Regions from separate parts of the Pseudooceanicola profundus genome, predicted to be linked through region 2. Evidence: riboswitches for the same ligand, from Rfam matches in the RefSeq annotation. Region 2 holds a riboswitch; each other region holds the start of a gene.

What was found. A riboswitch is a leader RNA that binds a small molecule or an ion and turns the genes downstream of it on or off. The one in region 2 is predicted to bind thiamine pyrophosphate.
Region 1: another riboswitch for thiamine pyrophosphate. It lies ahead of thiM (hydroxyethylthiazole kinase); the one in region 2 lies ahead of thiB (thiamine ABC transporter substrate binding subunit).
Region 3: another riboswitch for thiamine pyrophosphate. It lies ahead of ACX9MO_RS17665 (YkoF family thiamine/hydroxymethylpyrimidine-binding protein); the one in region 2 lies ahead of thiB (thiamine ABC transporter substrate binding subunit).

What each region holds. Positions count from the first base shown of each region.
Region 1 covers NZ_CM142898.1:1,394,313-1,396,568, reverse strand. Annotated here, with positions in the region: gene thiE (thiamine phosphate synthase) at 1-328, opposite strand, end outside; gene thiM (hydroxyethylthiazole kinase) at 325-1,113, opposite strand; TPP riboswitch at 1,173-1,267, opposite strand; gene ACX9MO_RS06380 (sulfatase-like hydrolase/transferase) at 1,645-2,250, shown strand.
Region 2 covers NZ_CM142898.1:1,931,893-1,934,148, reverse strand. Annotated here, with positions in the region: gene aroC (chorismate synthase) at 1-714, opposite strand, end outside; TPP riboswitch at 935-1,038, shown strand; gene thiB (thiamine ABC transporter substrate binding subunit) at 1,087-2,064, shown strand; gene ACX9MO_RS08845 (thiamine/thiamine pyrophosphate ABC transporter permease ThiP) at 2,200-2,256, shown strand, end outside.
Region 3 covers NZ_CM142898.1:3,861,559-3,863,814, reverse strand. Annotated here, with positions in the region: gene ACX9MO_RS17670 (ABC transporter permease) at 1-578, opposite strand, end outside; gene ACX9MO_RS17665 (YkoF family thiamine/hydroxymethylpyrimidine-binding protein) at 583-1,170, opposite strand; TPP riboswitch at 1,195-1,308, opposite strand; gene ACX9MO_RS17660 (amidohydrolase family protein) at 1,559-2,256, shown strand, end outside.

The DNA.
Region 1 (2,256 bases), 540 kb from region 2:
GGGCCTCCTCCTCGACCGACAGGCCGAGGATCATCCCCGGCCCGATGCGGCGCCGGATCGTGGCAGGATCGCCGTCGCCCTGACCGATATGCAGCCCGGCTGCGCCGCAGGCGACGGCGACATCGACCCGGTCATTCACGATCAGCGGCACACCGAGAGGTGTCAGTGCCGAGATCAGCGCCCGGGCCAGCGCCGCGAAATCCTCATCCCTCAAGGTCTTGTCGCGCAGCTGGACCCATCCGGCGCCACCCTGCGCGGCGGCGAGGGCCTGTTCGATCACGGGGCGGGCGGCCCCGGGATCGGTGATGAAGCAGAGCGGCGGGATCATGCGATGCTGATCCGTGCGCCCGCATCCAGTTCCTCTGGTCCCACCCCCGACAGCGCATCGAGGAACGCCGGCTGGAACGAGCCCGGCCCCTGCGCCCCGGCGCCGGCCCGCTCTCCGGCGAGGCCGTAGTAGGCGAGGGCCGCGACGGTGGCCTCGAACCTGGGTTGCCCGGCGACGAAGGCGGCGACGAGCCCGGTCAGGGAACAGCCGAGCGCGGTGACCCGGGGCATCAGCGCATGTCCGTTGGCGATCCGTGCCGCGCGCGCGCCGTCGGTGACGAAATCCACGGGGCCGGTGACGGCGACCACGGCGCCGCTGGTCCGGGCAAGGGCTCGGGCCGCGTCCTCGGCGGTGGCGACGGTCTCGGTGGCATCGGCCCCCTTGCCGGCCGCGGTGGTCCCGGCGAGGGCGAGGATCTCGGAGGCATTGCCCCGGATGACCGTGGGCCGCAGCGCGAGGAGACGTGCCCCAAGGGCCCGGCGATACGCCGTCGCGCCGACGGCGACCGGGTCGAGGACCCAGGGCACCTCCTGCGCGGCCGCGGCCTGCGCCGTCGCCTCCATCGCCTCGGCCCAGGGCGGGGAGACGGTGCCGATGTTGAGGCTGACCGCCTGCGCAAGCCCGGCGAATTCCGCCGCTTCCTCGCGGGCGTGGACCATCGCGGGCGAGGCACCCGCCGCCAGCAGCACGTTCGCCATGACGTTCATGGCCACGTAGTTGGTGATGTTGTGCACGAGAGGCGCGGTCTGCCGCATCTGTGCAAGGTATGAGCCGGGATGTTCCATCGTATCTCCTCCACGCGCCGGACGGCGGGAGGAACGCGAGGGGGCGGGCGGGGTGCGCCTGACCATCTCATGCGCCTCCCTCCGCCGGCATTATCCGGTTCAGGTTCTAAGGGTTCGTCTCAGCCCGGTTTCCCGAGCGCCCCTGTCGCTTCGCCTGCAGGGATGACATCCCCGCGACCGGGCGTCAAGCCGGGCCGGGGAGGCGGCGCCCCGGCGTCCCATGATCCCTGCGGTGCGGGCCGCAGGGGGCACCACTGCCCGAGGCGATGGCCGAAATGGCTGGGGGCGGGGCCGCGCACAAGGGGCAGCGCCCGCGCCGGCTGGCACGACGGGGGCGGCGTCAGAGCCATGGGCCGGTTGCTGCACGGTGGCGCCCGCGACGTCGCATGTAAGCCATTCTTTGCATGTGATTTTACGCTGCGTCACATGGGGCGTCGGGGGCTGAACAAACCTCGTCGACTCGCTCCAAACGTGTGCTACGCTGACTTTGTTAATTTTTGATTCCAAGATCTTGAAGTTAGGAGCAGAGTCATGTTTAGGACTTACGTCCTCGCGCTTCCCGTCACGGCCGCGTTTATGGCAGGAGCGGCCGTCGCGCAGGAGACAGCGGAGCAGCCGAACATACTTGTAATCTGGGGCGACGACATTGGCTGGTCCAACGTCTCTGCCTACGGGATGGGGATGATGGGCTACACGACGCCCAACATCGACCGGATCGCGAACGAAGGCATCCGCTTCACCGATCACTACGCTCAGCCCAGCTGTACCGCAGGTCGGGCGGCCTTCATCACCGGCCAGTACCCGATCCGCTCGGGCATGACGACGGTGGGGCAGCCGGGCTCGGCGCTCGGGCTGCAGGCGGGCTCGCCCTCGCTGGCGGAAGAACTGAAACAGGTCGGCTACCGCACCGGCCAGTTCGGCAAGAACCACCTCGGCGACCGAAACGAACACCTGCCGACGGTGCATGGCTTCGACGAATTCTTCGGCAACCTCTACCACCTCAACACGCAGGAAGAGGCCGAACAGCGCGACTACCAGAATTTCGGCAAGGAATTCTCCGGCTCGCTGGAGGCCTATGAAGAGCAGTTCGGCACCCGTGGCGTGCTGCACACCTTCGCCACCGACACGGACGACTAGACCGAG
Region 2 (2,256 bases):
CATCATCGCCGCGGCCAGCTCGGTGTCGAGCTTGCCATAGACCGGCGCGCCCAGCCCCGCCGGCACGCCCGAGGCGATGACCTCGACCACGGCGCCCACGGAATTGCCGCTCTTGCGCAGGCTGTCGAGGTAGTCGGCCCAGTCCTGCGCCGCCACCGCGTCGGGGCACCAGAAGGGGTTCTCGCCGACCTGGCCGAGGTCCAGCCGCGACCGGTCGATCGCCTTCGGCCCCATCTGCACCATGTAGCCGGTGATCTTCACCTCGGGGGCCAGCTGTGCCAGCGCCGCCCGCGCCAGCCCGCCGGCCGCCACACGCGCCGCGGTCTCCCGCGCCGAGGAGCGCCCACCACCGCGATAGTCGCGGATGCCGTACTTCTGGAAATAGGTGATGTCGGCGTGACCGGGCCGGAAGGTCTGCGAGATCTCGGAGTAATCCTTCGACCGCTGGTCGGTGTTGCGGATCATCAGCTGCACCGGGGTCCCGGTGGTCTTGCCCTCGAAGACGCCCGAGAGGATCTCCACCTGGTCGGGCTCGCGCCGCTGGGTGGTGTACTTCGACTGGCCCGGCTTGCGCTTGTCCAGCCACTGCTGGAGCATCGCCTCGTCGATCTCGACCCCCGGAGGGCAGCCATCCACGGTCGCCCCCAGCGCCGGCCCGTGGCTCTCGCCCCAGGTGGTGACACGGAAAAGATGGCCAAAGCTGTTCATCGACATGGGGCGCGTCCTCCTGACTTCGCCCCCCGTTATCCCGAACCGCCCCGCAGTTCAATTGCGCAAGGCTCCGGCGCGCCGCCCGCCCCCCATCCACTGTTCACAAGTATCCTCGGGGGGAGGGCCGCAGGCCCGGGGGGGCAGACAGCCCCCCTGCCCCCTCGCCACCCTCGCGCAGGCCCGACCGCCCCCCTTGCCAGCCGCCCCGCCGCTCACTAGTGTCGCCCCCACCTCGGGGTGCCCCACAGGGGCTGAGATGCGCTGATCCGCGAACCCGTTGAACCTGAACCGGTTAAGACCGGCGGAGGGAAGGTCCGGATCCGCGCTTCACGGCCATCCGATACTTGCCCCGCCCGTCGCAAGTGGAGGATGACAATGCGACATCTGGCAATTGCTGCGGGACTGCTCATGGCCACACAGGCCGCCGCGCAGACCCCTGAGCTCACCGTCTACACCTACGACAGCCTCGCCACCGAATGGGGCCCCGGCCCCGTGATCGAGGCGGAATTCGAAAAGACCTGCGGCTGCGACGTGACCTTCGTCACTGCAGGCGACGGCGCAGCGCTGCTCTCGCGGCTGCGGCTCGAAGGGGCCCGCACCGAGGCCGACGTGGTGCTCGGCCTCGACACGGCGCTGATGGGCGCGGCCGCGGAGAGCGGCCTCTTCGCCGCCTCGGACGTCACCGCCGAGTACAGCCTGCCGATCGACTGGACGGACGAGACCTTCGTGCCCTTCGACTGGGGCTATTTCGCCTTCGTCGGCCTCACAGACGGCCCCCGGCCCACGAGCTTCCGCGCACTGGCCGACAGCGACGCCTCCATCGTGATCGAGGACCCGCGCAGCTCAACCCCCGGTCTCGGCCTGCTGCTCTGGGTGAAACAGGCCTACGGCGACGAGGCCCCGGCGATCTGGGAGGCGCTGGCCGACAATATCGTCACCGTCACCCCCGGCTGGTCCGAGGCCTATGGCCTCTTCCTCGAGGGCGAGGCCGACCTCGTGCTCTCCTACACCACCTCGCCCGCCTATCACCTGATCGCCGAGGATGACGCCGGCAAGACCGCGCTCGCCTTCGACGAGGGCAATTACATGCAGGTCGAAGTGGCGGCCAGGCTGGCCTCCTCCGATCAGCCCGAGCTGGCGCAGCAGTTCCTCCAGTTCCTGACCGGCGAGGCGGTGCAATCCGCGATCCCCACGACGAACTGGATGTACCCGGCCGTGATCCCCGATGCGGGCCTGCCCGAGGGCTACGAGACGCTCACCGTCCCCACCACGCCGCTGCTCCTGCCGGTCGCGGAGGCGCAGGCCGCCCGCGATGCCGCGCTCGAGGAATGGCGCGCCGCGCTCGCCAAGTGACGGGCGCAATGCACAGCGAAGTGACAGGCCCGATGCAGGCCCCGCCCAGGGCCCCGGCACCACCTGCCCGGCCCCGTGCAACGCCCGGCCCAAGGAGCCGGGCGTCGGTCGACCTCACGTCGGAGCCCTGACCCGATGCACGCGACACGAGGCGAGACACAGGCGGCGGATCAATTTCCGGCCCGTCGCCGC
Region 3 (2,256 bases), 1.9 Mb from region 2:
ATCGAGATCCGCAGCCCCGCGAAGAAGAAGGGCAGCGCCGAGGGCAGCCGCGCCCGCCAGAAGACCTGACCGCGCCCCGCGCCCATGCTGCGCAGCAGGCGGGTGATGTCGCGGTCCGTCGCCTCGTAGCCATCGACCAGCGCCACCAGCATCGGGAAGAAGGTCACCAGCGCCACCAGCAGGATCTTGGGCAGCAGTCCGAAGCCGAACCACAGCACCACCAGTGGCGCGATGGCCACCAGCGGCAGGGTCTGGCTGATCACGAAGACCGGGAACAGCGCCCGGCGCAGCAGCGGCACGAAGTCGATCGCCACCGACAGGACGAAGGCACAGGCCAGCGACACCGCGAAGCCCGAGAGCGTCGCGGTGAGCGTGGCAAGCGCATTCTCCGCCAGCACGGCGCGGGCCTGCCAGCCCTGCGCCGCCACCCGCGACGGCGCCGGCAGCGCCGTGGCCGAGATGCGCGAGAGGTCGACGTAGACCTCCCAGCCCAGCAGGATCAGGATGACCGAGACGAGCGCAGGCGCAGCCCGTTTCAGCCCGCGCGCCGCCGCGCGGGACACATGTGCGATGTCCATCGGATCAAGCGGCGGCTTTGCGCGTGCTGGGGGAATTCGCCGAGACGGTCAGGTCCATGGTCACATGGCCTTCCGGCGCGCCGAACCGGCAGAAGCCTTCGCGCAACGTGGCAAAGACCGGGCCCGCGTCCCCGGTGATCCGCGTGCAGAAGTTCTTGGACCGGTCGAAGGTGCCGCTGCCCTTCAGGAAATCGATGCAGCCATAGATCTCGTCCATGTGCTGCCCCTCCCCCATGACGTAGAGCGAGAATTGCGCGGCGGCCTCCTCGCCCGTCTGGTCGGCCCCCTCGACGGCGGCCCGGGCCTCCTCGATGCGCTGCGCAACAGGCGTGTCCGGATTGGCAAGCGCACCGGTCGCGCACATCGGGTCATCCGGCTCGCCCGGACAGCCGCGCGAAAGGGTGACCCGCAGGACAACGTGATGCCGGGTCGCGGCGGCGGCGACATAGAAATCCCGCAGCGCCGGGAACACCACCTCGGGTGCGCCGACGATGAGGGTCGAGATGTCGTCGGTCTCGACGCGCAGCTTTTCGCGATAGGGGTCGAACGCGGTGAGCGCGTCCATGATGACCGGGACGAAGTCGCCGGTCATGGGGTACAATGAGACTTGGGCGCCAATAAACATGGGTCCTCCTTGCTCCGCTGGCATGATCCAGATCAGCTTTGAGGGTCCGTGGGCTTGCCACCCGCATCTCAGCCCCGGCAGTACGGGACACCCCTGTGGATGCGTCATCTGAAATCACAGCGCCGGGCGCATTGCAAGAGCCCGTGTCATGGGCCGCCGCAGAGAGCTGTGAAGTAACCGTCCCGTTGGCTCCGGCCCGGGCGGCTCTGTATGAAGCCAAGCGGACCAGCAAACGCCCATTATCCAACATATGCGATGAAGCTCAATACGCACATGTTCGACCGCAATCACACCAATCGCTTGCCCCGCGCACCTCACGCAGCGTAACCTCGCGCCGATCTCACCGGAGCCTCCCATGACAGACCTCGTCCTGCGCAATGTCCGCCTGCCCGATCATCTCTCGGCCGTCGACATCCTCATCGGCGGGGGCCGGATCGAGGCCATCGGCCCTGGCCTGGGCGACGACGTGGCGGCACCGGTACAGGAGGGCGGCGGCGCGCTCGCTTCTCCCGGGCTGGTGGAGACCCACATCCACCTCGACAAGGCGGGCATCCTGCACCGCTGTTCGCTCTGCCACGGGACGCTGGCCGAGGCCGTCAGCGAGACCGCCCGCGCCAAGGCCGCCTTCACCGAGGCGGATGTCTACGCCCGGGCCGAGGCCGTCCTGCGCGCGGCGATATCCCATGGCACCACGCGCATGCGCAGCTTTGTCGAGATCGACCCGCGTGCCGGGTTCCGGAGTTTCGATGCCCTGCTGCATCTGCGCGCCGACTACGCCCATGCGATCACGCTCGAACTCTGCGCCTTCGCGCAGGAGGGGCTGACCAACGAGCCCGAGAGCTACGCCATGCTGGACGCGGCCCTTGCGCGCGGCGCGGATCTCGTCGGCGGCTGCCCCTATACCGATCCCGACCCGGAACGCCATGTTTCCATGATCTTCGACCTCGCCCGCAAGTATGATGTCGCGGTGGATTTCCATCTCGACTTCGACCTTGACGCGGCAGGCTCGAACATCCCCCACGTGCTGCGCGAGACCGAGGCGCGGGGCTGGGG